Regions from separate parts of the Streptomyces tuirus genome, predicted to be linked through region 2. Evidence: riboswitches for the same ligand, from Rfam matches in the RefSeq annotation. Region 2 holds a riboswitch; each other region holds the start of a gene.

Region 1 (9,372 bases), 1.6 Mb from region 2:
CCGAACTGCCGGAGTACGTCCTGTTCGCCGAGGACGAGCGGGGCGAGGTCGTGGCGAACGCCTACAGCGTGCCATTCGCGCTCGGAGCCAAACACCGCGGCCGGCTGCCGGCCAACGGCTGGGACACGGTGCTGGTGTGGGCCTTCTCCGATCTGCGGCGCGGAGTCCGGCCCGACACCGTCAGCGCGATCTCGATCTCCGTAGCCCCGCGGGCACAGGGGCGCGGCCTGTCCGGGCTGATGCTCTCGGCCATGCGGGACAACGCCCGGGCCCGCGGCTTCGGCGAGGTCGTCGCCCCGGTCCGCCCCAACGCCAAGCACCTGGAACCACACACGCCGATGGAGGAGTACGCCCGCCGCGTCCGCCCCGACGGCCTGCCCCAGGACCCGTGGCTGCGCGTCCACGCCCGGGCCGGGGCCACCATCGACTCGGTGGCCCCGGCGTCCATGACGGTGGCCGCCTCGCTCGCGGACTGGCGTCGCTGGACCGGCCTGCCCTTCGACACCGACGGCGACATCGAGGTGCCGGGCGCTCTGGTGCCGGTGCGCTGCGAGGTGGAGCGCGGGTACGTGGTCTACGTCGAGCCCAACGTGTGGATGCGGCACCCCCTGTAGGGCTCGACGGACGGTACGGCCGACGACGGGCCGGGGACGGGCTGTTCACACGAAGTGATCAGCATGACAACGGTTCGGTACAACCCGTGACCGGTTTCCCGTGTCGGGCTATACGCTCGGATTCCCCAACAGGGTCTGTCACTCGCACGTCCGTCCCATCGGCCACACCGGTCCAGGAGCAGTCATGTACGGCCACGGCGCGGCGCCGCCTCCCCGCAGCGCGGCAACGGTCATCTCCCTGCGTGTGCTGTTCGCAGCAGCCGGCTTCCTCACCTGCGGGGTGCTGGCCTGCGTACCGCTGTTCCGGGTGGCCGTGCTGCGCGGACGGGCCTTCGACTGGGTGCTGGCCTGGGTGAGCCTGCCCCTGGCCATCGCGTGCTTCGCCGTGGTCGGCGCGCTGCCGGAGAGCGACTACCGGACCGACATCGCGCTCGCCGTGATCCTGCTGCTCGGAGCGGGCGCCGCCATCTACTTCCTCGTCGTGGACATCGCACACCACAGCGAGCGGCGGACGTTCGCCGGTTACGCGCCGCCCCACGCCCCGACCGTCGTGCAGGCCCCGTACGGCTATCCGCAGCAGGCGCCGCCGTACCCCCCGACGTCCACGCCCGTCCCGCAGCAACCCGGGCCGCACACACCGGCCCCGCACGACACGCCCCCGGTCGCGGGCCCGCTCCAGCCGCCGCAGTCCCCTCAGCGCCCCGCCCCGGCCCGCATCGACCAGGTCCGCGCCGAACTCGACGAGCTCAGCGACTACCTGCGCCGGCACGAGGGCGAAGGCCACCGGGACGGCGACCACGAGGGCGGACGGTGACCGCGGCGGCAGGACGTGTCGTCGCCGGGCGCTACGAACTGTCCGCCCTCCTCGGGCAGGGCGGCATGGGCCAGGTCTGGACGGCGTACGACCAGCGGCTCGACCGGCGCGTGGCGGTGAAGCTGCTGCGCCCCGACAAGGTGGCGGGGCAGGACGCGGAGGAACTGCGGCGCCGTTTCGTGCGGGAGTGCCGGGTGACCGCGCAGGTCGACCACCCCGGCCTGGTCACCGTGCACGACGCGGGCAGCGAGGGCGAGGAGCTGTTCCTCGTCATGCAGTACGTCGACGGCGCCGACCTCGGCGACCACCTCGCCGAGCACACCCCGTACCCGTGGCAGTGGGCGGTCGCGGTCGCGGCCCAGTTGTGCGCCGTGCTGAGCGCCGTGCACGCGGTGCCGATCGTCCACCGCGACCTCAAGCCGCGCAACGTGATGGTGAAGCAGGACGGCACGGTCACCGTTCTCGACCTCGGTGTCGCTTCCGTCATGGACGCGGACACCACCCGCCTCACCCACACCGGCACGCCCATCGGCTCGCCCGCCTACATGGCCCCGGAGCAGGCGATGGGCGGCGCCGTCGGCCCCTACACCGACCTGTACGCGCTCGGTGTGGTCCTGCACGAACTGCTCAGCGGCGACGTGCCGTTCTCCGGCTCCACGGCCCTCGGCGTCCTGCACCGGCACCTGTACGAGCCCCCGCTGCCCGTACGCCGCATCCGGCCCGAAGTCCCCGAGGCCCTGGAGGCCCTCGTCCTGCGCCTCCTGGCCAAGGACCCGCAGCACCGGCCCGCCTCCGCGCAGGAGGTCTACGAGCACCTGGAGCTGCTCCTGCCCGCGCGCGGGACGCCCACCGGAGCGGCCCTCGACCCCACCCGCCCCTTCCTGCGCCCGCACGCCCCCTGGCCCGACCGTGCGCGCACCCCCGCGCCGCGGCCCGCGCCGGCCACACCCGTCACAGAGACACCGGGGCAGACGGACATCGCCCGCGCCGTCGACGAGGTCAAGCGGCTCCTCGGCGAGGGCCGTGTCACCCAGGCCGTCGACATCCTCGGGGCGATCCTGCCCGCCGCCGCCGAACAGCACGGCGCGAACTCCCCGGTCGTACGCACCCTGCGCAAGCAGTACGCGGCCACGCTCCTGGACGACGGGCAGTACCGGCGCGCCCTGCCCGAGCTGCGCCGCCTCGCCGACGAACGCGCCGCCGAGGCGGGCCAGGCCGACCCGCAGGCCCTGCGCCACCGCTACGAGGCCGCCCAGTGCCTGGAACAGCTGGGCGAACCGGCCGCGGCGCTCGCCGAGTACCGGGCGGTCCTGCCGTACTACGAGAACCAGTACGTCGCCGCCGGCGGACCCGAGCTCGCGCACGACGTCCGCCGCCGGATCGGGCACCTCCAGCTCGCCCTCGGCGACCGCGGAGCCGCCCACGACACCCTGGCCCGGCTGCTGCACGACGTGGAGCGCACCCACGGCCCCGGGCACCCGCTCGGTGCGGAGATCCGCAGGACGCTGCAGTGGCTGGGCCAGGTCCGCGGCTGACGGGCGCCCGGGGTGAGGCGCGGCGGTGCCGGAAGTCCCGGTGAATCGTTGGTCGAATGGGTTGGCCAGAGCTTGGCCACTGCCTACCATCGATCATCGCAAGACCTTGTGCACCGTCGCACAATCTCCTCGGGAGGTTCCCTTGCACCGCCGCCGTCGCACCGCGCTCGTCCTCACCGCCGCGATCGCCGCCGCGGCGCCCCTTCTCACCGCCTGCGGGAACGACGCGCATCCCGGCGCGGCAGCCGTGGTGGGCGGCCAGCGGATCACCGTCTCGCAGCTGGACGAGAGGGTCGGCGAGGTTCGCGCGGCCCAGCGGGCGGCCGTACCGGACGAGGCGCAGTACCAGCAGGTCATCGCCAGGACCGGCACCCTGACCCGCGACACCCTGCACACCATGGTCCTGGACCGGGTGCTGCACCGCGCCGCCGAGAACGCCGGAGTGAGCGTCTCCCGCAAGGAGATCCAGGCGATGCGGTCCGGCCTGGAGCAGCAGGCCGGCGGGGCGAAGGCGCTTCAGACGACCTGGCTCCAGCAGTACGGCGTCCCGCCGCAGCGCCTCGACGACAACCTCCGCCTCCAGCTGGAGGCCCAGAAGCTCGCCGAGAAGCTCGGCACGAACACCGACCGTCCCGAGTTCTGGAAGGCCCTCTCCGACGCCTCCAAGGACCTGAACGTCGACCTCAACCCGCGCTACGGCACCTGGGACGTCCAGAAGAGCAGCCGTGCCGACGCCAAGACGCCGTGGGTGCGAGAGGTCACGGCGGCGCAGACGCAACAGGGCCTGTAGAGCCCGTCGGCTTGGCGCCCCTCCGGGCCCTGTGGACAACTTCGGGCGCTGTCGGCGACGTGGGATAGCTTCGAACCGTGAACGCCAACAGCCCCGAAGCCACCCCGGGCCCCGAGCGGACCGCTCCCGACGCGGCCGCCGCCCCCGGCCGCATCGTCCTGCTCACCACCAGCCACCGCGTCGCCCCCGGCCTGCTCTCCTGGCCCGCCTGGCAGGCACTGCACGCGGCCGACCGGGTGCTGTGCGCGGACGGCACACACCCGCAGCTGCCGTACCTGCGCGAGGCGGGGATCCCCGTCACCGAGGCGTCCCCCACCGCCCAGGAACTGGTCGACGCCTGCGCCGGCGGGCACACGGTGGTCGTGGTCGCGACCGGCGAGGGCGAACCGGTCCTCACGGACGGCCTGGCCCGCCTCGCCGGCAGCGGCCGTATCGCCATGCCCGAGCTGGAGCTGCTGCCCGCCTCCTACGACCTGCCGGGCGCCCGGTTCCTCGACCTCGTCCAGGTCATGGACCGCATCCGCGCCGAATGCCCCTGGTCCTCCCGGCAGACCCACGAGGGCCTGGCCAAATACGGCATCGAGGAGGCGTACGAGCTGGTCGAGGCGATCGAAGAGGGCGACCGCGACGAACTGCGCGAGGAGCTCGGCGACGTCCTCCTCCAGGTCGTCTTCCACGCCCGCATCGCCGAGGAGGGCCGCCCGGAGGACGGGGAGGAGCCCTTCTCCATCGACGACGTGGCCGGCGGCATCGTCGCCAAGCTGATCCACCGCCATCCGCATGTCTTCGGCGACGCGACGGCCTCCACTCCCGAGGAGGTCAAGGAGCACTGGCTGCGTACCAAGGCGGTCGAGAAGCAGCGCACCTCGATCACCGAGGGCATCCCCCTCGGTCAGCCCGGCCTGGCCCTCGCCGCCAAACTGGCCTCCCGTGTCCGCACGGCGAACCTGGACATACCCCTCCCACCCGTCGAGGGCATCGGCTACGACCTCCTGGCCCTGGCAGTCCGCGCCGAGGCGGAGGGCGTCGACCCGGAGGCGGCCCTGAGAGCGGCGGCCCGCGCGTACCGGGACGCGATCCAGGACGCCGAGGGCTGAGCGGCTGGGGCGGGGGAGTCCCGGGGAGGTGCTCGGCGGAGCCGTGACGGTGGAGGGGCGCTGCTCAAAGCCGGATACCGTCGAGGCGTGACCGACCAGCCCCAGCCCAGCACCCCCGCGACCGCCCCCGACCTCTTCACCTGGGAGTTCGCGAGCGACCCCTACCCCGCCTACGCCTGGCTCCGCGAGCACAGCCCCGTCCACAAGACGCGGCTCCCCAGCGGTGTGGAGGCCTGGCTGGTCACGCGGTACGCCGACGCCAAGCAGACGCTCGCCGACCACCGGCTCTCCAAGAACCCCGCGCATCACGACGAACCCGCACACGCCAAGGGCAAGACCGGGATCCCGGGGGAGCGCAAGGCCGAGCTGATGACGCATCTGCTCAACATCGACCCGCCGGACCACACCCGGCTGCGGCGGCTCGTGTCCAAGGCGTTCACGCCCCGCCGGGTCGCCGAGTTCGCGCCGCGGGTGCAGGAGCTCACCGACACCCTCATCGACGGGTTCGCCGGGAAGGGGTCCGCCGACCTGATCCACGAGTTCGCCTTCCCGCTCCCCATCTACGCCATCTGCGACCTGCTCGGCGTCCCGCGCGAGGACCAGGACGACTTCCGCGACTGGGCGGGCATGATGATCCGTCACCAGGGCGGCCCGAGGGGCGGCGTCGCGCGGTCCGTGAAGAAGATGCGCGGCTACCTGGCCGACCTCATCCACCGCAAACGGGAGGCGCTGCCCGCCGAAGCCGCCCCCGGCGAGGACCTCATCTCCGGTCTCATCCGCGCCTCCGACCACGGTGAGCACCTCACCGAGAACGAGGCGGCGGCCATGGCCTTCATCCTGCTGTTCGCCGGTTTCGAGACGACCGTGAACCTCATCGGCAACGGCACCTACGCCCTGCTCACCCACCCCGGGCAGCGCGCCCGGCTCCAGGCGTCCCTCGCCGCCGGGGAGAGCGGCCTCCTGGAGACCGGCGTCGAGGAACTCCTCCGCTACGACGGCCCGGTCGAGCTCGCCACCTGGCGCTTCGCCACGCAGCCCCTCACCCTCGGCGGGCAGCGCATCGAGGCCGGCGACCCCGTCCTCGTCGTCCTGGCCGCCGCGGACCGGGACCCGGAGCGGTTCGCCGATCCGGACGTGCTGGACCTCTCCCGCCGCGACAACCAGCACCTCGGGTACGGCCACGGCATCCACTACTGCCTCGGCGCCCCGCTCGCCCGTCTGGAGGGCCAGACCGCGCTCGCCACCCTCCTCACCCGCCTCCCGGACCTCCGGCTCGCCGCGGATCCGGCCGAACTGCGGTGGCGCGGCGGCCTGATCATGCGCGGACTGCGCACGCTGCCGGTGGAATTCGCACCGGCGGCACCGGCAGAACCGGAAGCACCGGCTGAAGGTGACGAAACATCAGACCTGTGATCTTCACGTGATCTGCGCGGCATGAACTTGTGACAAGTGATCGACTGCCTATACGTTCACCCATCAACGAGGCGGGGAATCACGCCGCGTCGGTCACTGCTGTCTCGCGAAAGGTCTCCGTATGCTCTCCGGGAACGGTCGGCACCGTCGCCCCCGCCAGGCTCCGGCTCTCCTCGTCGCGGCCGGGGTGACCGGCTCCGCCATCGCGATCCCGCTCCTCGGGGCCTCCGGCGCCAGTGCGGCCGACGGCACGACCTGGGACCGGGTCGCCGACTGCGAGACCGGCGGCGCGTGGAGCCAGAACAGCGGCAACGGCTACTACGGCGGCCTGCAGTTGTCCCAGGAGGACTGGGAGAACCACGGCGGTCTCGACTACGCGGCGAGCGCCGACCTGGCCAGCCGCTCCCAGCAGATAGCCGTGGCCGAGAGAATCCTCGCCGACCAGGGGGTCGGCGCGTGGCGCACCTGCGGACTGCTCTCCGGGCTCGAGCAGGGCGAGGGCTCGGACTCCGGCGCATCCGGTTCGTCCGCCCCGACGGACTCGCCCGGCCTCCTCGACTCGCTCGGGTCGTCGCCGTCCGCGAGCCCTTCCTCGTCCCCGTCGTCGTCGCCCGGCACGGAGGATGAAAAGTCCAAGTCGGACAAGTCGTCTGAATCCGCCGACTCGGCGTCGCGGAACGAGGGATCCGGCGGCTCTGCGTCGGCCACCCCCGGGAGCGGCGAGGCCGGCAACTCGCGCCAGGCGGACGAATCCTCGGCCCAGACCGGTACCGGCTCCGGCCGCCACCGCGGCCCCAGTGCCGACGAATCCCTCCCGTCCGGCAGCGGCGGTGCGGACGAGTCCACGGGCCGTCACGCCTCGCGCGGCGACGGAGGCTCCGGCGACGCCGTCCAGGGCGACTACATCGTGGGAGTCGGCGACAGCCTGTGGTCCATTGCCGACTCCCTTGACGTCAGCGGTGGATGGTACGAGCTCTACGAGGACAACGAGAAGGCCGTCGGTTCGGACCCGGACCTCATCCTCCCCGGTGAGAAGCTCACGGTGGAGGGCGAAGGGGACGAGAAGTAGCCGTTCGGGCAGTGCGGAAACGGGGGCGGAAGTCACCCCGAAACCGCGCGAGTTCGCGTCATACTTCGCGGTGAATGTCCTGTTTGGGGTCCGTGAGAGATAGATCTCAGAAGCCCTGATCGTCTTTGAAATTCCGTGGATCGCGTGTCTACGGTCATGACCGCTCGCCACCGCGAGCCCCGGCTGCCGCAACGCCGAATCCTGCCAGCGGCCGTACGGGAACAGTCGTCGCGTCAAGCGCCGTAGGCAGGAGCGGGGGACCCAAGGTAGGTGCCCGACCGGCCAGTTGCGCCGGAAGGGCTTGGGGTGAAGCCGTGTCCCGGGAGGGACACGGCCGGGCAACTCAACCGGCCCGAACCCGACAGCTCACCTCGCAGGCGTCGGTGAGGGGATCCACCATGCTGTTTTCCGGCAAGGGCAAGCACCGTCGTCCGTCCAAGGCCACCCGTGCCATCGCCGTCGCCGGTGTCGCCGGTGCCGCCGTCGCCGCCCCGCTGATGGCGGCCGGCAACGCCTCCGCCGCCACCGCCTCCGAGTGGGACGCCGTCGCCCAGTGCGAGGCCGGCGGCAACTGGTCCATCAACACCGGCAACGGCTACTACGGCGGTCTGCAGTTCTCCGCCTCCACGTGGGCCGGCTACGGCGGCACCAAGTACGCCGCCACCGCCGACCAGGCCACCAAGGCGCAGCAGATCGAGATCGGCGAGAAGGTCCTCGCGGGTCAGGGCAAGGGCGCCTGGCCGGTCTGCGGCAAGGGCCTGTCGAGCGCCGCCTACACCGGCGGCGGTTCCACCGACTCCGGCAGCTCCGCGCAGAGCGAGCAGAGCACGGAGTCCCGCGAGACCCAGCAGCCGGCCTCCCGCTCCGACGAGCGCCCGGCCGCGAAGAAGACCGTCACCACCCCGACCGGCAAGAAGGTCAAGAAGGGCGACGGCGAGTACAAGGTCGTCAAGGGCGACACCCTGAGCTCGATCGCGGCCGAGGAGAAGGTCAAGGGCGGCTGGGAGAAGCTCTTCGAGCTGAACAAGGACATCGTCGAGGACGCCAACCTCATCTACCCGGGCCAGCAGCTGCACCTGAAGTAAGCAGCGGCCACCCCCGTCCCCACGGGCTCCCCGCCCCGGTGCGTCATCCCCCGTACGCACCGGGGCGGGGTTTTTTCGGCAACCGGCTTTGTTCCGTTCGGAAACAATTTACGCTCGGTTCTGTCCATGGGGTGGGCGACCCGGTGGCCGATCGCCCCGAGCCGGTTAGGCTCATGTCGCGAGCCACCGGGCCCGCACCTCGCCGGGTCCACGCGACCCGCGTACCGCGTCACATCAAGAAGGAGATGCTCGTGCCGTCCATCGACGTCGTCGTAGCCCGGGAAATCCTGGACTCCCGAGGCAACCCCACGGTCGAGGTCGAGGTCGGCCTCGACGACGGCAGCACCGGTCGTGCCGCCGTCCCGTCCGGCGCCTCCACGGGCGCCTTCGAGGCCATCGAGCTCCGCGACGGCGACCCGAACCGCTACCTCGGCAAGGGTGTGGAGAAGGCCGTCCTCGCGGTCATCGAGCAGATCGGCCCGGAGCTGGTCGGCTATGACGCCACCGAGCAGCGCCTGATCGACCAGGCGATGTTCGACCTGGACGCCACCGACAACAAGGGCTCCCTCGGCGCCAACGCCATCCTCGGCGTCTCGCTCGCCGTCGCCCACGCCGCCTCCGAGGCCAGCGACCTGCCGCTGTTCCGCTACCTGGGCGGCCCGAACGCGCACCTGCTGCCGGTGCCGATGATGAACATCCTGAACGGCGGCTCGCACGCCGACTCCAACGTGGACATCCAGGAGTTCATGATCGCCCCGATCGGCGCGGAGTCCTTCTCCGAGGCGCTGCGCTGGGGCACCGAGGTCTACCACACCCTCAAGAAGGTGCTGAAGGGCCGCGGCCTGTCCACCGGCCTCGGCGACGAGGGCGGCTTCGCACCGAACCTCGGCTCCAACCGCGAGGCCCTCGACCTCATCCTCGAGGCGATCAACGAGGCCGGCTACACCCCCGGCGA
Region 2 (9,372 bases):
CGGCCGCGAGTTCCTGGAGGTTCTCGATCCGGGTCTCGTCCTGCGGGTCCGTGGAGGCCTGGAGCTCGGCGAGGTAGCCGGTGCGCTCCAGGACGGCCTCCAGCACCGTGGCCGGGCCGGCGCCGGACTCGACGATGGTGCGGAGGTCCTCCATCAGCGTGTTGAACCGCTTGACGGCGTTGGTGGAGCGCGCGGCCATGCCGTACGCCTCGTCGACGCGCTTGAGCGCCTGCGGGAAGCTGATCTTCTCGCGCTGGGACAGGGCGTCGATCATCGCCTCGGCGCGGTCGCCGATGCCCCGCTTGGGGACGTTGAGGATGCGGCGCAGCGGCACCGAGTCCTCCGGGTTGGCGAGCACCCGCAGGTAGGCCAGGACGTCCCGGACCTCCTTGCGCTCGTAGAAGCGGACGCCGCCGACGACCTTGTAGGGCAGGCCGACGCGGATGAAGATCTCTTCGAAGACACGGGACTGGGCGTTGGTGCGGTAGAAGACGGCGACGTCGCCGGCCTTGGCATCGCCCGCGTCGGTGAGGCGGTCTATCTCCTCGGCGACGAACTGCGCCTCGTCGTGCTCGGTGTCGGCGACGTAGCCGGTGATCTGTGCGCCGCTGCCCGCGTTGGTCCACAGGTTCTTGGGGCGGCGGGACTCGTTGCGCTCGATGACGGCGTTGGCGGCGCTGAGGATCGTCTGTGTGGAGCGGTAGTTCTGCTCGAGCAGGATCGTCGTGGCGTCCGGGTAGTCCTCCTCGAACTGGAGGATGTTGCGGATCGTCGCGCCGCGGAAGGCGTAGATCGACTGGTCGGCGTCACCCACCACGCACAGCTCGGCGGGCGGGACCTCCGCCTCGGGCGGGACGTCGACGGGGTGCTCAACGGTGCCGACGAGCTCGCGGACGAGGGCGTACTGGGCGTGGTTGGTGTCCTGGTACTCGTCCACCAGCACATGGCGGAAGCGGCGGCGGTAGTGCTCGGCGACGTCCGGGAAGGCGCGCAGCAGGTTGACCGTCGTCATGATCAGGTCGTCGAAGTCGAGGGCGTTCGCCTCGCGCAGCCGCGACTGGTACATGGCGTAGGCCTGGGCGAGGGTCTTCTCGAAGCCGTCGGTGGCCTGGGCGGCGAAGTCCTCCTCGTCGATCAGCTCGTTCTTCAGGTTGCTGATCTTGGCGCTGAAGGACTTGGGCGGGAAGCGCTTGGGGTCGAGGTCCAGGTCGCGGCAGACCAGGGCCATGAGGCGCTTGGAGTCGGCGGCGTCGTAGATCGAGAAGGAGGAGGTGAAGCCGAGCTTCTTGCTCTCCCGGCGCAGGATGCGCACGCACGCGCTGTGGAAGGTCATGACCCACATGGCGTTGGCGCGCGGGCCGACGAGCTGCTCGACGCGCTCCTTCATCTCGCCGGCGGCCTTGTTGGTGAAGGTGATCGCGAGGATCTGGCCGGGGTGCACGTCCCGCTCGGCGAGCAGGTGGGCGATGCGGTGCGTGAGCACCCGGGTCTTGCCGGAGCCGGCTCCGGCCACGATGAGCAGCGGGGAGCCGGAGTGGACGACGGCGGCGCGCTGGTTGTCGTTCAGCCCTTCCAGCAGCGCGGCGGAGTCGATCACCGGGCGGGGGGCGCCGTCGCGGTAGTAGCCTCCCCCACTCTCGGCTCCGCTCGAGCGGGGGGACCCCCATCGGTGCGGGGGCGCGTCGAACTTCCCGTCGAACAGATCGTCCGGAATCGGCTCCGGTACGTGATCGTCCTCGGGTGGCGGCGGGGGCTCGTCGGCCGGGCCCCGCTGGGCCTGGAGGTTCGCCAGGAAGTTGTCGTCAAAGAGGCTGCTCATCGCTCTCCGAGTCTAGGGCGCCCCACTGACAGCCCGCCGCCGCCCTGAGAACATCGCCCCGCGCCGGGGCACCCGCGGGCCGGACCGGCGGCGCGTTGTCGCCCTCCATGACAGCACGATCACGGGCTGCTACACCCCCCGCAATTGCGGATGATTCGTGATCAAACCCCCTCGATCGCTCACTCTCGGCAACGCTCGGGAACAAGGTCACGAAAATGTATCGGGCATATCACCCATCAACCTTCACAGGCGCCACACGAGTTGGCTACCGTGCGACCAGGCCGCATGACCCCCACCGGCGAACGTCGCCGGGCCGCGCGGCCTCCGCCGAGTCCGGCACGCCGCAGCGGCAGCCGGAGCCGGGGACCCAACCGTGAACCTGGGGTGAATCGGCCCGGCTCCCTGTACGGAGACGGCCGTAGGGCAAACCTTCCGAACCACCCGCCCGAACCCGACAGCTAACTCGGTAGGCGGAACGTGGAAGGAGTCGCCTCCCTTGGCGTCGCACCGCAAGTCGCGCCCTACGGGTACGCGCGTGGCAGGCATACGGACCCCCGCCCTCGCAACGGCGGCCCTCACCTCCGTGGCCCTGCTGTCCCAGTCGGCCAACGCCGCCCCCGCGGCCGACGACAAGCCCAGCCTGGAGGAAGTCGAGAAGAAGGTCGACGACCTGTACCGCCAGGCAGAGTCGGCGACCGACAAGTACAACGCGGCCAAGGAGCAGACCGCGAAGCAGCGCAAGCGCGTCGACACCCTCCTCGACGACGTCGCCGAGCGCACCCAGAAGCTCAACGAGGCGCGCGAGGAGCTGGGGTCCTTCGCCTCCGCCCAGTACCGTACCGGCGCCGCCGCCCCGGACACCGCGACGTTCCTGCTCGCGGACACCCCGCAGGACTACTTCGACCAGACCCAGCTGATGGACCGGATGACCGGCCGGCAGAAGGTCGCGGTCGACGACTACGTCACGCAGCAGTCCGAGACGATGAAGAAGCGGCAGGAGGCCACCGAGAGCCTCGAGACGCTCACCGACTCGCAGGCCGGCCTGCGGACGGCCAAGGCCACCGTCCAGCGGAAGCTCGCCGACGCCCGCGAGCTGATGTCGAAGCTGACCGCCGAGGAGAAGGCCCGGCTCGCGGCGATCGAGAAGGAGAAGCGGGCGGAGGCCACCCGGAAGGCCGACGAGCTGGCCCGGCAGCAGGCCGCGCAGCAGAAGGCCCAGGACGAGGCGGCTCGGCAGCAGGACAGCGGGTCCTCCTCGTCGGGGTCGGGTTCCGGCTCGTCCTCCTCGACGGCCCCGGCCGACTCCTCGTACGCCACCAAGGCCGACAAGGCGCTCGCCTTCGCCCGGGCCCAGATCGGCAAGCCGTACGTGTGGGGCGCGGTCGGCCCCGGCTCCTACGACTGCTCCGGCCTCACCGGGGCCGCCTGGAAGGCCGCGGGCGTCACCCTGCCGCGCACGACCTACGACCAGGTGAACGCCGGCACCACGGTCCCGCTCTCCCAGGCCCGGCCCGGCGACCTGGTTTTCTTCTACGACGACGTCACCCACGTCGGGATCTACATCGGCAACGGCATGATGATCCACGCCCCGAAGCCCGGCACGTACGTGCGCGAGGAGTCGATCTACTACGACGGCGAGTCCGCGATCCACAGCGTGGTACGCCCGGCCTAGAAGTCCCGCCAGGTTTTTGAGGGGCACACGCGCGTGCCCCTCTCTCAACCCGCGCGGCGCTCTCTAGCATCGGCGCTATGTCCGGTCCCTCCCTGTTTGCCACCTGGTGGGCGACGTATGCGCTGGCGACCGGCATCGTGTCGGTCGGTCTCGACTCGGCGGGGTACGAGGTCCTCTCCCGCATCGCCCTCGGCCTGGCCTGCGCGGCCTGGCTGGTGGCGGCCGCGGGCCTCGCCCAGCGGTGGCACGGCGTGTGGCGGGCGGAGACGCCTGCCGCGCTCACCCTCGTGGCGGCGACCGCCGTCCTCGGCACCGGCTTCTCCGCGGCAGGCCGGCAGCACCTCGCCGAGGCTCTGCTCGCCCTCGCCATGCTGCTCTGGGCGGTGCTGCTCACCGCGGAGACCCAGGGGTGGCGCGGAACGGTGTTCCTGCGGTGTGTGGCCACCGAAGGGCTCGCCGTGCTCGGCGCGACGCTCGCCGCGGCGGATTCGGCGGCCTGGCTCGCCCACGCGGCCCTGGTGCTGTTCTGGCTCGGGCTCGCCCTCTACTGTTTCGCCCTGTTCCGCTTCCAGCCCCGGCAGGTGGAGGAGGGACGCGGGGACCACTGGCTCGCGGCGGGCGCCCTCGCCGTGTCCTCGATGGCCGGGGCGAAGCTCCTCAGTGCCGACAGCTCGCGCCTGTACCTGTGGAACGAGGAGAACAGCAGCGCCCTGCGCACGACGACCGTCACGCTGCTCGTGCTCGCGCTGATCGCCTGCGTCGCCCTGATCCTCGCCGAGCTGTTCTGGCCGCGGCACCACTACGACGTGCGGCGCTGGGCGACCGTGTTCGCCGTGGTGGTGACGGCGGCGGCCACCCTGGCGGTCGCCGCCGCGCTCGACGTCGCCTGGCTCGACGCCGCCGGGGAGGTGCTGCTGTGGATCGCGGTGGCCGCCTGGCTCGCGTGCACCGCCTGGGCTCTCGCCGCCGCCCGGGCCGGCGCCCGGCGCTCCCGGGTCAGGTCCAGAGCACGGCGATGAAGATGTTCGCCGTGGTCAGCAGACCCACCAGGCCGAAGAGCCCCTTGTCCACCTTCTCGTCGTCACGCTTCACATAGACCAGGCCGAGGATCACGATCAGCAGGGCCAGCTTCACGCCGATCTTCACGTTGTTCACCGACTGGTCGTCGGCCTGGTTGAGGCCGACGAGAACCACTCCGGTGACCAGCATCGTGAACGCGCCGTGCAGCATCGCGGGGGTGAAGCGGGCGGTACCCTCGCCCATCGCCTTCATCTGGGTGAGGAAGCCTCCCAGGAGCGAGGCGATGCCGATGATGTGGAGGCCGACGAAGAGGTGGATGAGTACGTCCATGAGGCCGGAGCCTAATGAGGGGCCTAGAGGCACCCGACACCGGCCCAGTGATGCATATATGCGCCCCATAGCACCCGATCACGGTCACTCGCTCAGAATCCGGCGCATCGGTCATCACGCTGAGTGAAGTGGGCGGCGCCCCGGCGGGTCCACGGTCGCATACGGTCACCGTCGGTCCTCTCGCGCCACTTCCGCACACCCGCCACGGGCCCGGTACGGCGACGTTTAGCGTCCTCCACCAGGTGCCCGGCTCCCCACCGCCGCCCGGGCCAGGGGCGGCAGTCGGACACCACCGCCGAAAAGTCCGGCGGCGATCCGCTCCCCCTGTGCGGGCCGTCGCCGGACGCGCAGGCCGCCCGTCCGCTCCCCCCGGCAGCCGCACCCACCCCTCGGCGGTCGAGGAAAGGACGTGGCCTCCAGGTGGCAGCGCACCGCAAGCCCCGACAGCGCTCGACGGGTGGCAGCAAGGCCCGTACGGCCGCCACGATCGCCCTCGCGGGCGCGGCGACGGCGACGGGCCTGGACGGCACCGGACACGCCGAACCACAGCTCAGCCCCGCCCAGGTCAAGGCCGAGGTGGACGAGCTGTACCAGGAGGCGGAGGTCGCCACCGAGAAGTACAACGGCGCGAAGGAGAAGGCCGAGGCGGCCGGGCAGCGGCTGAAGGACCTCCAGGACCAGGCGGCGCGCAAGGAGGAGCGGCTCAACTCCGCCCGCGACGCGCTGGGTTCGGTTGCCGCCGCGCAGTACCGGGCCGGGGGCCTCGACCCCGCGGTGCAGCTCGCCCTGTCCGACGATCCCGACCGGTACCTGGAGAACGCCGAGTTCGTGGAGCGGGCCGGCAACCGGCAGAACGCCGCCGTCGCGGGCGTGCGCAGACAGCTGCGGGAGATCGAGCAGCTGCGCGGGGCCGCCCACATCGAGCTGACGTCCCTGAAGTCGCGGCAGACGGAGCTGAAGCGGCACAAGAAGACGATCACCGGCAAACTGGGCTCGGCACGGCAGCTGCTCTCCCGGCTCAGTGTGCAGGAACGTTCCCGGCTGGGCGCATCGACCGACCGTGCCTCGCGCTCGACGGGCCCGCGGGACACCCTCACGGCCCCCGGCCCCGCCACGGCCCAGGCGCCCAACTCCCGCGCCGCCACGGCCGTCTCCTACGCCTACCAGAAGCTCGGCAGCCCCTACGTCTGGGGCGCCACCGGCCCGAACGCCTTCGACTGCTCGGGCCTCGTCCAGGCCGCGTACCGTGCCGCAGGCGTCTCCCTGCCCCGTACGACGTACTCCCAGATCGCCGCCGGCCGCCGCGTCTCCCGCTCCGAACTCCTCCCCGGCGACCTGGTCTTCTTCTACGCCGGCATCAGCCATGTCGGCATCTACGTCGGCAACGGCCGGATGATCCACGCACCGAACCCCTCCGCGCCGGTGCGTGTCGCCCCGCTGGACGAGATGCCGTTCGCGGGGGCGACCCGGGTGGTGTGAGCGCCGGCGTCAGACCAGCCGGCGAGCCGTCGCCCAGCGCGTCAGCTCGTGCCGGTTCGACAGCTGGAGCTTGCGCAGCACCGCCGAGACGTGCGACTCGACCGTCTTCACGGAGATGTACAGCTGCTTGGCGATCTCCTTGTACGCGTAGCCCCGCGCGATGAGCCGCAGCACCTCGCGCTCGCGCTGGGTCAGGCGGTCCAGGTCCTCGTCGACCGGCGGCGCGTCCGTGGAGGCGAAGGCGTCCAGGACGAACCCGGCGAGGCGCGGGGAGAAGACCGCGTCGCCCTCCTGGACACGGAACACGGAGTTCACCAGGTCCGTGCCGGTGATCGTCTTGGTGACGTACCCGCGGGCCCCGCCACGGATCACGCCGATCACGTCTTCGGCCGCGTCCGACACGGACAGCGCGAGGAAGCGGACCGGCTGCTCGGTGTCGCCCATCAACGGGGCGCAGCGGCGCAGCACTTCCACGCCGCCCCCGCCCGGCAGGTGCACATCGAGGAGGACCACCTCGGGCCGGGTCGCGGTGATGACCGTGACGGCCTGGTCGACGTCCGCGGCCTCGCCGACGACCTCGACTCCGGTCTGCTCGGTCTGTCCGATCTCGGCCTGGACCCCCGTGCGGAACATGCGGTGGTCGTCCACGAGGACCACGCGCACATGACGCCCGGGGCCGCCGCCCGACTCCGCGGGTCCGGCCGCCTCCGCCGATCCCGCCGTACCGTTCGCCTCGGTCGGGTCGCTCATGACGTCTTCTCCGCCCTCTCCATCTCCAGCTCGACCTCCGTGCCGCCGTCCGGCACCGCGCGCAGCCGCGCCGTACCGCCGTTGCGCTCCATGCGGCCGATGATCGATTCTCTGACACCCATCCGGTCGGCGGGTATCGAGCCGAGGTCGAAGCCGGGGCCGCGGTCCCGGACGGACACGAAGACCGTCTTCCCCTCGACCTCGGCGAAGACCTGGACGGCGCCGCCCTCGCCACCGTACTTGGCGGCGTTCACCATTGCTTCCCGCGCGGCCTGCATCTGCGCGGAGATCCTCTCGTCGAGCGGGCAGTCGCCCACGACCACGACCTCGATGGGCACGCCGTGCTTGTCCTCGACCTCGGCCGCGTTGCGCCGGACGGCGTCGGCGAGGGTGGTGGGCTCGTCGGCCTCGTCCTTGCCGGTGCCCTCGGGCTTGTAGAGCCAGGTGCGCAGGTCGCGCTCCTGGGCTCGGGCCAGGCGGCGGACCTCGTTCGCGTTCTCCGCGTTGCGCTGTATCAGGGTGAGGGTGTGCAGCACCGAGTCGTGCACATGGGCGGCGACCTCCGCGCGCTCCTGGGCGCGGATGCGCATCAGGCGCTCCTCGGAGAGGTCCTGCGTCATGCGCACCAGATACGGCCCGGCGAGCAGCGTTATCCCCACGAGGACCGCGAGGGCCGCCTGCAGGACCGATCCGAGGTGGGCCGCGGACCCTTGCAGGACGAAGATGCCGGAGACGCCGGCCGTCACCAGCAGGACGCCACCCACCGAGCGCAGCAGCGTGACCGTGCGCCGGCGGCGGCCGACCTCGGCCCAGCGGGCCCGGCGGGCGTTGTCCGCCTGCCGCCAGACCAGGGCGACACCCGCGCCGACGAACACCGTCGGCCAGAGGTACGCCCTGGCTCCGCCGCTGAGGTTCACATTGCCGACGAAGACCATGGCCACCACGACCATGAGGAGCAGGGCCACGATCTGGCCCTTGTCGGGTCTGCGCGCGACGAGCCTGCGGCGGCCGTCGGACGAGGTCTCCGTCAGGGGCGACGGCGGCTTCTGCGCCTCCACACCGCCGACGCCGAGCGGGACGAAGAACCAGAACGCGGCGTACAGCAGCGCGCCGAGTCCGTCGGCCATGAACAGGCCGACGAAGACCAGCCGGACCCAGATCACGGGCAGCCCGAGATGCCCGGCGAGGCCCCGCGCCACGCCCCCGAGCCAGCGTCCGTCACTGCTGCGGTAGAGCTTGCGCGGCGGCCGCGGTTCGGCGAGTGGCGCTGCTGCGGCTTCCGACATGCCATTGATGGTCACATGTGCGGGAGACAGGAGCATCAGGGTCGACCCCTAGGGCTCCCCTGATCTCCGCGGACCTCCCCCTCGAACGCTTCCCGAGCGGCCTCTCAGGGCCGATATCAGGGTCCGGCCAGGGTCGTTCCGACTCCCGCCGGGACGCCGCGCCCGTCACCATGGACCCATGACCGATCACCAGCACGCCGCGACGGGTCCGGGACCCGGCTCCGGCCCACGCCCCGCTGCGGGCGCAGGGCCGGAGGATGCCGCGCCCGCCGCGGGCTCCGCACCCGGGCGCGCGGACGCGGGAGAGCAGGGAGGAGCATCCGGTACAGCCGCCGCCGAGGAAGCCGTCCCGGCCGGGCCTCCCCACGCCTTCCGCCGCGACCGCCGCCACAAGGCCCTGGCCGGCGTCTGCGCAGGACTCGGGCGGCAGTGCGACATGGACCCGGCGATCTTCCGCATCACCCTCGCCGTGCTCTCCGCCACCGGCGGCATCGGCCTCATCTTCTACGGCTTCGCCTGGCTCTTCGTCCCGTACGACGACGAGGAGGAGAACGAGGTCCGCAAGCTGCTCACCGGCCGCGTCGACGGCCAGGCCCTGGCGGCCGTGCTGTTCGCGCTGGTGGGCTGCGGAGTGTTCCTGACCATGCTGAACAACGGCGGGGTGCTGACCTTCGCCGTCGTCCTCTCCCTCCTCCTCGCGGGCGCCGGCTACTGGTCGCGCCAGCGCGGCGCCAACAGCCCCGACCCCCTGGCCGCGCAGGCCGCGGCCGACGCCCCGCCGGAGCCCCAGGCGCCGCCGATCCTCCTCACCACGCCCTCCTGGTGGCGCGACCCGATCGTCAAGGACGGCACCCACATCGGCGGCACGGGCTACCTGTGGGGCCCTCGCGACACCCATGACCTGGATGTCGCCGCGGCCGTCAACATCAGCCTCGGCACCCGGCCCGGCACCCCCCGGTCCGGCGCCCGCGAGGACATACCCACCCAGCGCCCCGCGCCGCCCCGGCCGCGCGGCC
Region 3 (9,372 bases), 3.8 Mb from region 2:
GTCAGCTCCGTCGTGTTCAGGGTGCCGAGCCCCGCCGCGGTCACGACCAGCACCGGCGCCGACAGCAGCCGGGCCGCGTCCGCGAGGGTGCCGCCGACCGCGTCGAACCGGACGAGCAGTCCACCGGCCCCCTCGACCAGCACCAGGTCGTGCTCGGTCGCCAGCTTGGCGGCGGCCTCCGCGACCTCGTGCGGATGGACCGGGGCCAGCCCGGCCCGGCGCGCCGCCGTGGCGGGCGCCAACGGCTCGGGAAAGCGGGCGAGTTCGGCCGTCGTCACCGGGCCCGCCAGGCGCGCCACCTCGGCGGCGTCCCCGGGCTCGTCCGGCCCGACGCCCGTCTGCGCGGCCTTCAGCACGGCCACGGAACGGCCGGCGGCCAGCGCCGTCGCCGCCACGGCGGCGGTCACGACCGTCTTTCCGACCTCCGTGCCCGTGCCCGTGATCACCAGTACCGGCATGTCATCCCTCCCGCGCCGCCGCGCACACGGCCCGCGCGATCCGGGCCAGATCCTCGTCGCCCGTCACGTACGGCGGCATCGTGTAGATCAGATCGCGGAACGGCCGCAGCCACACGCCCTCGCGCACGGCCGCCGCCGTCGCCGCCTCCATGTCCACGGCGTGGTCCAGCTGCACCACGCCGATGGCGCCGAGCACCCGCACGTCCGTCACGCCCGGCAGCTCCGAGGCCGCCGCGAGCCCGTCCCGCAGCCCCGCCTCGATCCGCTTGACCTCGGCGAGCCAGTCCTGACCGAGCAGCAGCTCGATCGAGGCGCAGGCCACCGCCGCCGCCAGCGGATTGCCCATGAACGTCGGCCCGTGCGCGAGCACCGGAACCTCGCCCCGCGAGATGCCGTCGGCCACCCGCGGGGTGCACAGCGTCGCCGCCATCGTCATGTAACCGCCGGTCAGCGCCTTGCCCACGCACATCACGTCCGGCGTCACTGCCGCGTGCTCCGCCGCGAACAGCGCACCCGTACGGCCGAAACCGGTCGCGATCTCGTCGAACACCAGCAGCACGTCGTGCGCGTCGCACGCCTCGCGCAGCACCCGCAGATACGCGGGGGAGTGGAACCGCATGCCACCCGCGCCCTGCACCACCGGCTCGACGATCACCGCGGCCAGTTCATCGGCGTGCCGCTCGATCAGCGACCGCAGGTGCTCGGCGTAGGCCTCGTCGTACTCCGCCGGGGGCGGGTCGGCGAACACCTGACGCTGCAGCACCCCGGTCCACAGGTCGTGCATCCCGCCCTCCGGGTCGCACACCGACATGGGCTGCCAGGTGTCGCCGTGGTAGCCACCGCGCCAGGTCAGCAGCCGCTGCTTGCCGGGGCGGCCGAGCGAACGCCAGTACTGCAGGCACATCTTGACCGCGACCTCGACCGACACCGACCCGGAGTCGGCGAGGAAGACATGCTCCAGGCCCTCGGGCGACATGTCGGCAAGGAGCTTCGCCAGGCGTACGGCGGGCTCGTGGGTGAGCCCGCCGAACATCACATGGCTCATCCGCTCCAACTGACCGCGCGCGGCCTCGTTGAGTACCGGGTGGTTGTAGCCGTGGATCGCCGACCACCAGGACGACATCCCGTCGACCAGCTCTCGCGGACCGTCCGGTACGCCCGAACCGTCCGTGACCGCCGAACCGTCCGCGACCGCCGAACCACCCGGCGCCCCCGAGCCGTCGGCGATCCGCAGCCGTACCCCGCTCGCCGACTCCACGACGAGCGGTTCCTGCCGTCCGGGCATCGGACCGTACGGATGCCACACATGCCGCCGGTCGAGCTCCAGCAGCCCGGGCACCGTCAGCTCAGGCATTGGGCGCGAGGTCCGTTCCGGCGCCCCGGCGGCGGACGGCGACCAGGTCGGTACGGGCATCGGCGGCCGTACGGGGCTCGGCGGCCGTACGGGGCTCGGCGGCCGTACCGGTCTCGGAGGCCTCCGGGGCGGCGTCGGAGCCGCACGCTCCGCCGCCCCCGGAACCGCAGACCCCGCCACCGTCGTGGCAGCCCCCGGCGGCCCGGTGCTCCGGCAGCGTCACCTGGCCGGTGCCCTCCACCTCGAAGCCCGCATCCGCGATCATCTCCAGGTCGGCCTTGCCGGCCTGGCCCTCACTGGTGAGGTAGTCGCCGAGGAAGATCGAGTTGGCCAGGTGCAGCGCCAGCGGCTGCATCGTGCGCAGATGAACTTCGCGCCCGCCCGCGATCCGCACCTCGACGTCCGGGCAGACGAACCGCGTCATCGCCAGGATCCTGAGGCACCGCTGCGGGGTCAGGTTCCACTCCTTGCCGAGCGGGGTGCCCTCGAACGGGATGAGGAAGTTGACCGGGATCGAGTCCGGGTCCAGCTCACGCAGCGAGAAGACCACGTCCACGAGGTCCTCGTCCGTCTCGCCCATGCCGGCGATCAGCCCGGAGCAGGCGGACAGACCGGCCGCGTGCGCCTTCTGCACGGTGTCGACCCGGTCCTCGTAGGTGTGCGTGGTGGTGATCTCCCCGTACGTCGCCTCGGACGTGTTGAGGTTGTGGTTGTAGGCGTCGGCGCCGGCCTCGCGCAGCCGCTCGGCCTGGCCGTCGGAGAGCAGCCCCAGACAGGCGCAGACCTCGACGCCCTCGTTGTTGTCCTTGATCGTCTTGATCGTCTCGGAGACCCGGTCCACGTCGCGGTCCGTCGGGCCGCGTCCGCTCGCCACCAGGCACACCCGCTTGGCCCCTCCGGCCACACCGGCCGCCGCCGCGTCGGACGCCTGGTCGGGCTTGAGCCAGGTGTACTTCAGGATCCCGGCCGTCGAGCCGAGCCGCTGCGAACAGTACGAGCAGTCCTCGGGGCACAGGCCGGACTTGAGGTTGACGAGATAGTTCAGTTTCACCCGTCGGCCGAACCAGTGCCGACGCACCTTTCCGGCCGCGGCCACCACATCGAGCAGGTCGTCGTCGGACGTCGCGAGGACGGCCAGAGCCTCGTCGCGGGTCGGCAGCTCGCGCCGAAGCCCCTTGTCCACCAGCGTGTTCAGCAGGTCCATGGAATCCGATCCTGTCCTAAGGAGGTGCTCGGGGCAAAGGAGAGTTCGCACAACAGAGTCGCTTCGAGGTGTGGGTATTGCCACACACTGACCTGCTGGTGGTCCCGCTAGTGTCTGTGCACTGCCTACAAATTCCGCGGAGGACCACCCATGGCGTTCGGCTGGATCGACGAGCAGGCGGAGCTGCGCGCCCGCGCCGGACTCGTACGGACTCTGCGCCCTCGTCCGGCCGATTCGCCGCTCCTCGACCTGGCGAGCAACGACTACCTCGGGCTGGCCCGCCACCCCGAGGTCACCGAGGGCGCGGCCCGGGCGGCGCGGACCTGGGGCGGTGGCGCGACCGGCTCCCGGCTGGTCACCGGCACCACCGAACTGCACACCGAACTCGAACGGGAACTGGCCGATTTCTGCGGTTTCGAGGCGGCACTCGTCTTCTCCTCCGGTTACGCCGCCAACCTCGCGGCGGTCACCGCGCTGGCCCCGCACGGCTCCCTGATCGTCTCCGACGCGGGCAACCACGCCTCGCTCATCGACGGCTGCCGGCTCGCCCGCGGGACCACCCAGGTCGTGGCGCACGCCGAGCCGGACGCCGCGCGCAAGGCGCTGGCCACCCATGAGGGCACGGCCATCGCCGTGTCCGACACGGTCTTCTCGGTCGACGGCGACGCGGCCCCCCTCGCCGAGCTGGCCGAGGTCTGCCGGGAACACGGCGCGGGGCTGGTCGTCGACGACGCCCACGGGCTGGGCGTTCTCGGCGACGGCGGCCGCGGGGCCCCGCAGGCGGTGGGGCTCGCGGGCGCGGACGACGTCGTCGCGACGGTCACACTGTCCAAGTCGCTGGGCAGCCAGGGCGGAGCCGTCCTCGGCCCGGCCCGGGTCGTCGGACACCTCGTCAACGCCGCCCGGACGTTCATCTTCGACACGGGACTCGCCCCGGCGGCGGCGGGTGCGGCCCTGTCGGCCCTGCGGCTGCTGCGCGGCGAGCCGCAGCGGGCGGCGCGGGCCCGCGCGGTGGCGGGCGAACTGCACGCACGCCTGACCGCCGCGGGTCTGGAAGCGGTGCGTCCGGACGCCGCGGTGGTCTCGGTGCGGGCGCCCTCTCCCGAGGACGCCGTGCGCTGGGCGGCGCAGTGCCGCGCGGCGGGCCTGGCCGTGGGGTGCTTCCGGCCCCCTTCCGTGCCGGACGGCATCTCACGGCTCAGGCTGACCGCACGCGCGGACCTGACCGCTCAGCAGATCGAACGCGCTGTACAGGTGATCGGAGAGACGCGGCCATGAGTCGGCGAAACGCGGCCATGAGTCGGCGTGACACGGCCGTGCGTCGCACGATGACGGACTGATCGAACGCGGTTACATGCGCTCCACCCCGGCCGCGAACGCCGCCCAGCTCCCCGGGGAGAAGAGCAGCGCGGGTCCGGCCGGGTCCTTGGAGTCGCGCACGGCGAGCAGTCCGGCCCAGGGCGGGGCATCCGGACGCGCGGTCTCGACGCAGTTGTTCGCGCCGGTGCTGTAGCTGCTGCGCAGCCACCGCACACCGTGCAGTTCGATGCTTGAGGGGACGTGACGAGGCAGTGCACGCATGGTGCCTCCTTACGCGCCGGCGGCTGTCCCGGCGATGAAATCCAACGAGTCCTCGGGCGAAAGGGCGTGGATCTGAAGGGCGTTGAAGGCCTCCGTGTAGGCCTGGAGGTCTTCTTTCCGTTCGAGGTAGAGGCTACTCGTCAAGTGGTCGAGAACAACCACATCCAGATCAGAAGTGCTCGAAAATGACAGGATTACGAAAGGGCCGGTGACACCGATGTGCGCCCCGGCGGCGAACGGCAGTACCTGCAGGCGCACTTGGGGAAGCCGGGCGGCCTCGACCAGTCGCTCCAGCTGGCGGGCCATGACCCCGGGTCCGCCCACCTCGCGCCGCAGCACCGCCTCGTCCAGGACAGCGCTGAGTTTCAGCGGGGGATCCGCGCGCAGCACGTCCTGCCGGGCCAGTCGCACCTCGACCAGCGTGTCGAGCCGGTCTTCGGGAAGTCCCTCCACCGCGGCCCTGGTCACCGCACGCGCGTACTCGGGCGTCTGGAGCAGACCGGGCACGACGGTGGTCTCCAGCGTGCGCATCGCACCGGCCTGCGACTCCAGGCTGATGAAGTCCCGGTAGGTCGGCGGCAGTACCCCGCGGTAGGCGTGCCACCAGTGGTGCCGGCCGCCGCTGTCGTCGGAGCCCGCCAACACCATGAGCAGTTCGCGAAGTTGGGAGTCTGTCACACCGTAGGCGTCCAGAAGTAACCGCACATCGGCCGGTTTCACCCCGCTCGTGCCCGTCTCGATCCGGCTGACCTTGGACTGGTGCCAGCCCACCAGCAAGGCCGCCTCACCGCTCGTGAGCCCCGCAGAGGTGCGCAGCGCACGCAGTTCGGCGCCCAGTTTCCGGCGGCGCACCGCGGGACCGTGCTGCATGGGCTCCTCCTTACTCCCTCCGAGCCACCCAAATACGGTCTCGCGTCGCAGAGTTCACCGCTTTGAGCGACAGATATATGCATATCTTGGTGGATCGCCGTCCTTCGGGGGTGTTCTGGTGGCAGTCTGGCGACGAAGCACCAGTCCGGGACCGTACTCGAACCATCCGCTCCGTGTCGGGCTGTGGTCCCGTGGGAAAGGGACGAGGTCGCCATGGCAGACCATCTGGAAGCATCCGTCACTCTGCCGAGCGATCCCGCCTCGGTCTCCGCAGCGCGTGCCTACGTGGTGGGCACGCTGGCGGAGTGGGGTCTGCCGGTGGACACGGAAGTGTCCGACACCGTCCGGCTCATCATCTCCGAACTCGCCACCAACGCCGTCCAGCACACCTTCGGTCAGTCGCCCACGTTCACCGTGGACGTCGAACTGGACCGGGACGAGCACCTGCGCATCGGTGTTACGGACAGCCATCCGCGCTTCCCCAGACGCCTGCCGGCCGCCGTCCAGCAGGACAACGGCCGCGGTCTGGTCATCATCCGCTGGCTGACCGCGGAATGCGGCGGCAGGCTCCGTATCCGCCCCACTCGCGAGGGCGGCAAGACCATCTCGATCGAACTCCCCTGGGTCGTCCCGGTCGGGCCGGTGACGACAGCGGTGCAGCAGGAGCCCTAGCCACACAGGAGCCCCTCAGGAGGACGCGAAAGGCATATCCAGCGGGTGCCCTCCGCGCACCCCGGGCCGCGGGACCCACATCCGGGCCATCCCCACGTGTATGACGCCCGCTCCGCGCCTCGCGCCCGTCACCGGTGCTGAGCCGAAACCTCCCGGTGCGCAGCCGCCCCCCCCGGAAGCCCTGACGGCTGACCGACGGTGTGCCGCAGCGGTGCGGGATCGCGACGCGGCCCCCGGCCGTCTCCTCCGCGGAGGTCTCATCGGCGCCGTCCGTCTCCGTATGCAGCCCCGCCCGCCGCACGTGCCGCGGGAGCAGCTCCCACAGGCCGACGCGGACCAGGAAGGTCGTCGCGCCCGCGGCGACACCGCCGGTCCGGCCCGACGTCACGTCGACCACCAGCAGCGCACGGAACCGCTGAACGCGAACACCAGCACGCTCAGACGGGTGGTGGTGACGGGTAACCACATGACCCCGTGTCACGCTCCGGCGAGCGGCGGCGCGTCAAGGACGCCGCCGCACGCCGGGCGGATCACTTCACGCGTCCGTACCAGACACTCTTGGTCCAGATCTTCTGCAGTCGCACCACGTCCCCGCTCTTCGGGGAGTGCCAGAGCTTGTTCTTACCCGCGTAGATACCGACGTGGTACACGTTGCTGCCCGAGTGGAAGAACACCAGGTCGCCCGCCTTGCGGTTCTTGGCGGAGATGTGGCGCGTCTTGTTGTACTGCTGGGCAGCCGTGCGGGGGAGCTTCTTGCCGGCCTTCTTGAACGAGTAGAGCGTGAGTCCGGAGCAGTCGAACCGGTGCGGACCGGTGGCCCCGTACCTGTAAGGTGCACCCTTCTTGGAGGCCGCGATCTGGAGTGCCTTGGTCGCCGGTGTGGCCGCCGCCGCCTCGGATGCGAAGCCGGGCGCCACGATGGAGCCGCCCACCGCGGCGATGGTGAGCGCCGAGGCCGTGCCGGCCCGGGCCATGAGCGACGGGACACGATTGAGCGCAGTCATGCGCAACCCTTCGTCAGCCGCCTGTGAAGGATGACCTGTCGGATTCGGGCTGACAAAGTTGCCCGGCCGCTGACGCGGCTTCACCCCAAGGGCTGCTCGGGGCCGGTCATGGCGTGACCGTCCCGGCGACCCGTCGTGCTCGGGTCCTCCACTCCTGCCGATCCACTCCTGTCGACCGGTCATCCGGGCGGCGGCAGGACTCGGCGTCCGCCCGGATCGCCCCGCCACAGCGGCGGGGGCTTGTCGTCAGACAGGGATCTTGGCGCATGCCTGTCCGGATTTCCCAACGGAACCGGGGATTTGTGTTGTTACTCACCACTCACCCGTTCGGGTGGACACGTGTGCGTTCGGGCCACTGTCCACTGGTTCGCGGAGCCCCGGACCAGCGATGGAATGCCCCATTCCGTCCACCGGCTACGCGCGTTGCGCAACCGGAACGGTCCGGAAATCCGTCTCCTGCCTACTCCGAACAGCGGTACGTCTTTTGGTCCGTTTCAACTCAGCTCCGGACGCATCGTGGGCGGCGCTGCGTCCGGACCGACGGTTCCGCGTCAACTGACGGACTCCGGGGGCAGGGTGAGCCGGGCGGTGCGCCGCTCGCCGCCCAGCACCAGTGCGTCACGCAGCGCCGTCGCCTTGCCGACCAGGGCCTGGGCGGCGCGTAGTCCGCGGTAGGTGTCGCCGTCCTGGGCGGGGTTGATACGACCGAGCAGGTCGACGACCTCGAGGTAACGCTCGATCAGTTCCGCCTCGGCCCGCGTCAGGGCGGGCAGGGGCGGCAGTTCGGCCGGGAGCACCGGAGCCTCACCGACCGGTCGGCGGGGCCACGGTGGCCTGGCGGCTCGGGATGATCCCGTCGATCAGGCTGATGGATCACCAGGCGGGCGTCGGGCGGCGCGAATCGCTTGCCGGGCGTGCCCGCCGCCAGCAGGACCGAGGCGGCGGCACCGGCCCGGTCCAGGCAGATCGTCGAGCTTCGAGTACGGATCGTCCGTTGCCCGGAGCCCGTGCGTTCGGTGAACTCGGGGAGCGCGTTCCTGGGTCTCTTTGCGTCACCGGAATCTGGTTCTCGGAGGTCGCGGAGCAGCAGGTGGTCAGCGCGGTCTCCACGGTCCGCGAGGCCGCTGCCGCCCCTGGCGCACCCCAGCGGTTCGGCATCGCGGCGGAGCACCGCCGGGCCGGCCCGGCCCAGGCGGTTTCGTCTGGATCAGTGGGCCGTCGTGGCACTGATCGGGACCAGGCTCACCCGGGGGAGTGAAGATCGGGAACTCGTCGACTCGGAGGGCCGTTGTCGACCGGGTGTGCTGCGCCCGGAGCGCAGGACGGCCGCGCGCCACCAGGCCCGGGAAATCGACCGCCCGGGCCTGGTGGCGCCTGACCCGCCCGGCGCGGGCAGCCCCGGAGCGACGGAACGAGTCACGCTGCGGTTGCTGCACCCGCGTCCACCGCGTTACCTGGAACGGGGCCGAGTGAGGCTCACGGAGCGCGAGGAGCGGTGATGATCACGCAAGACCAGGTCGATCGAATTCTCCGGCTGAACGGGAACGGACTACCGTTGGTCTCGCTCTACATCCCCGCGGAACCGGACAGGACGGGCCGCCGCGCGTTCCTGACCCGGGTGGCGAGCCTGCTGGACCGCATCCAGCCCCTCGCGGAGGACCGCTCACTCGAGCACGCCGCGCGGCTCTCGCTCCGCGAGGACATCGCGAAGATCGGGAAATCGCTCGAGGAGGAGCCCCACAGGCCGGGCGCTGTCGCCGTCTTCTCCTGCAGCGGCAACGGCGTCTACGAGCAGGTGTGGCTGCCGCGAAGCACCCGCGAACGCATCGTCGTGGACGCCGATCCGTACGTCCGTCCGATGCTGGGCGTGCTCGACGAGTACTACCGCACCTGCGCGGTCATCGTGGACAAGGGGACCGGCCAGGTCTGGGAGCACTACATCGACGAGGCACGGGAGCTGGAGACGATCCGCGACCGTACGCTGCGCAAGCCCAACTACGCCGCCGGGTTCGCCGAGAACCGGGTCCGCAACAAGGCCGACGAGCTCAGCAAACGGCACTACCGGCGGCTCGTCGGCGAGCTGAAGCAGCTGTTCGGGACCGGGCGCTTCGACCTGCTCGTCGTCGGCGGCCACTCCTATGAGGTGCCGGTCTTCACCGAGTTTCTCCCGCGCGAACTGCGTGACCGGCTCATCGGCAGTTTCACCGTCGACCGCGAGACCGCCACGCC

What was found. Region 2 has a riboswitch for cyclic di-AMP ahead of IGS69_RS21520 (C40 family peptidase). Riboswitches for the same ligand answer to the same signal wherever they lie in the genome.
Region 1: it holds a riboswitch for cyclic di-AMP, as region 2 does, so the genes downstream of both, IGS69_RS13800 (transglycosylase family protein) here and IGS69_RS21520 (C40 family peptidase) in region 2, are expected to answer to the same signal.
Region 3: it holds a riboswitch for cyclic di-AMP, as region 2 does, so the genes downstream of both, IGS69_RS04030 (C40 family peptidase) here and IGS69_RS21520 (C40 family peptidase) in region 2, are expected to answer to the same signal.

Annotation. Positions count from the first base shown of each region.
Region 1 is NZ_AP023439.1:3,025,540-3,034,911, reverse strand. Features, by position in the region: gene IGS69_RS13835 (GNAT family N-acetyltransferase) at 1-614, shown strand, start outside; gene IGS69_RS13830 (hypothetical protein) at 799-1,428, shown strand; gene IGS69_RS13825 (serine/threonine-protein kinase) at 1,467-2,963, shown strand; gene IGS69_RS13820 (SurA N-terminal domain-containing protein) at 3,106-3,753, shown strand; gene IGS69_RS13815 (nucleoside triphosphate pyrophosphohydrolase) at 3,831-4,850, shown strand; gene IGS69_RS13810 (cytochrome P450 family protein) at 4,938-6,263, shown strand; gene IGS69_RS13805 (LysM peptidoglycan-binding domain-containing protein) at 6,385-7,332, shown strand; cyclic di-AMP (ydaO/yuaA leader) riboswitch at 7,561-7,727, shown strand; gene IGS69_RS13800 (transglycosylase family protein) at 7,731-8,417, shown strand; gene eno (phosphopyruvate hydratase) at 8,669-9,372, shown strand, end outside.
Region 2 is NZ_AP023439.1:4,637,314-4,646,685, reverse strand. Features, by position in the region: gene pcrA (DNA helicase PcrA) at 1-1,819, opposite strand, end outside; cyclic di-AMP (ydaO/yuaA leader) riboswitch at 2,149-2,307, shown strand; gene IGS69_RS21520 (C40 family peptidase) at 2,316-3,491, shown strand; gene IGS69_RS21515 (SLAC1 family transporter) at 3,569-4,510, shown strand; gene IGS69_RS21510 (hypothetical protein) at 4,488-4,841, opposite strand; gene IGS69_RS21505 (C40 family peptidase) at 5,262-6,320, shown strand; gene IGS69_RS21500 (LuxR C-terminal-related transcriptional regulator) at 6,330-7,070, opposite strand; gene IGS69_RS21495 (ATP-binding protein) at 7,067-8,356, opposite strand; gene IGS69_RS21490 (PspC domain-containing protein) at 8,535-9,372, shown strand, end outside.
Region 3 is NZ_AP023439.1:852,306-861,677, reverse strand. Features, by position in the region: gene bioD (dethiobiotin synthase) at 1-458, opposite strand, end outside; gene IGS69_RS04060 (adenosylmethionine--8-amino-7-oxononanoate transaminase) at 460-1,812, opposite strand; gene bioB (biotin synthase BioB) at 1,805-3,016, opposite strand; gene IGS69_RS04050 (8-amino-7-oxononanoate synthase) at 3,167-4,294, shown strand; gene IGS69_RS04045 (DUF397 domain-containing protein) at 4,367-4,597, opposite strand; gene IGS69_RS04040 (helix-turn-helix domain-containing protein) at 4,607-5,467, opposite strand; gene IGS69_RS04035 (ATP-binding protein) at 5,681-6,139, shown strand; gene IGS69_RS04030 (C40 family peptidase) at 6,670-7,143, opposite strand; cyclic di-AMP (ydaO/yuaA leader) riboswitch at 7,148-7,349, opposite strand; gene IGS69_RS04025 (hypothetical protein) at 7,695-7,940, opposite strand; partial or broken gene IGS69_RS34515 (ATP-dependent Clp protease proteolytic subunit) at 8,006-8,131, opposite strand; partial or broken gene IGS69_RS35160 (hypothetical protein) at 8,222-8,401, shown strand; gene IGS69_RS04015 (baeRF10 domain-containing protein) at 8,642-9,372, shown strand, end outside.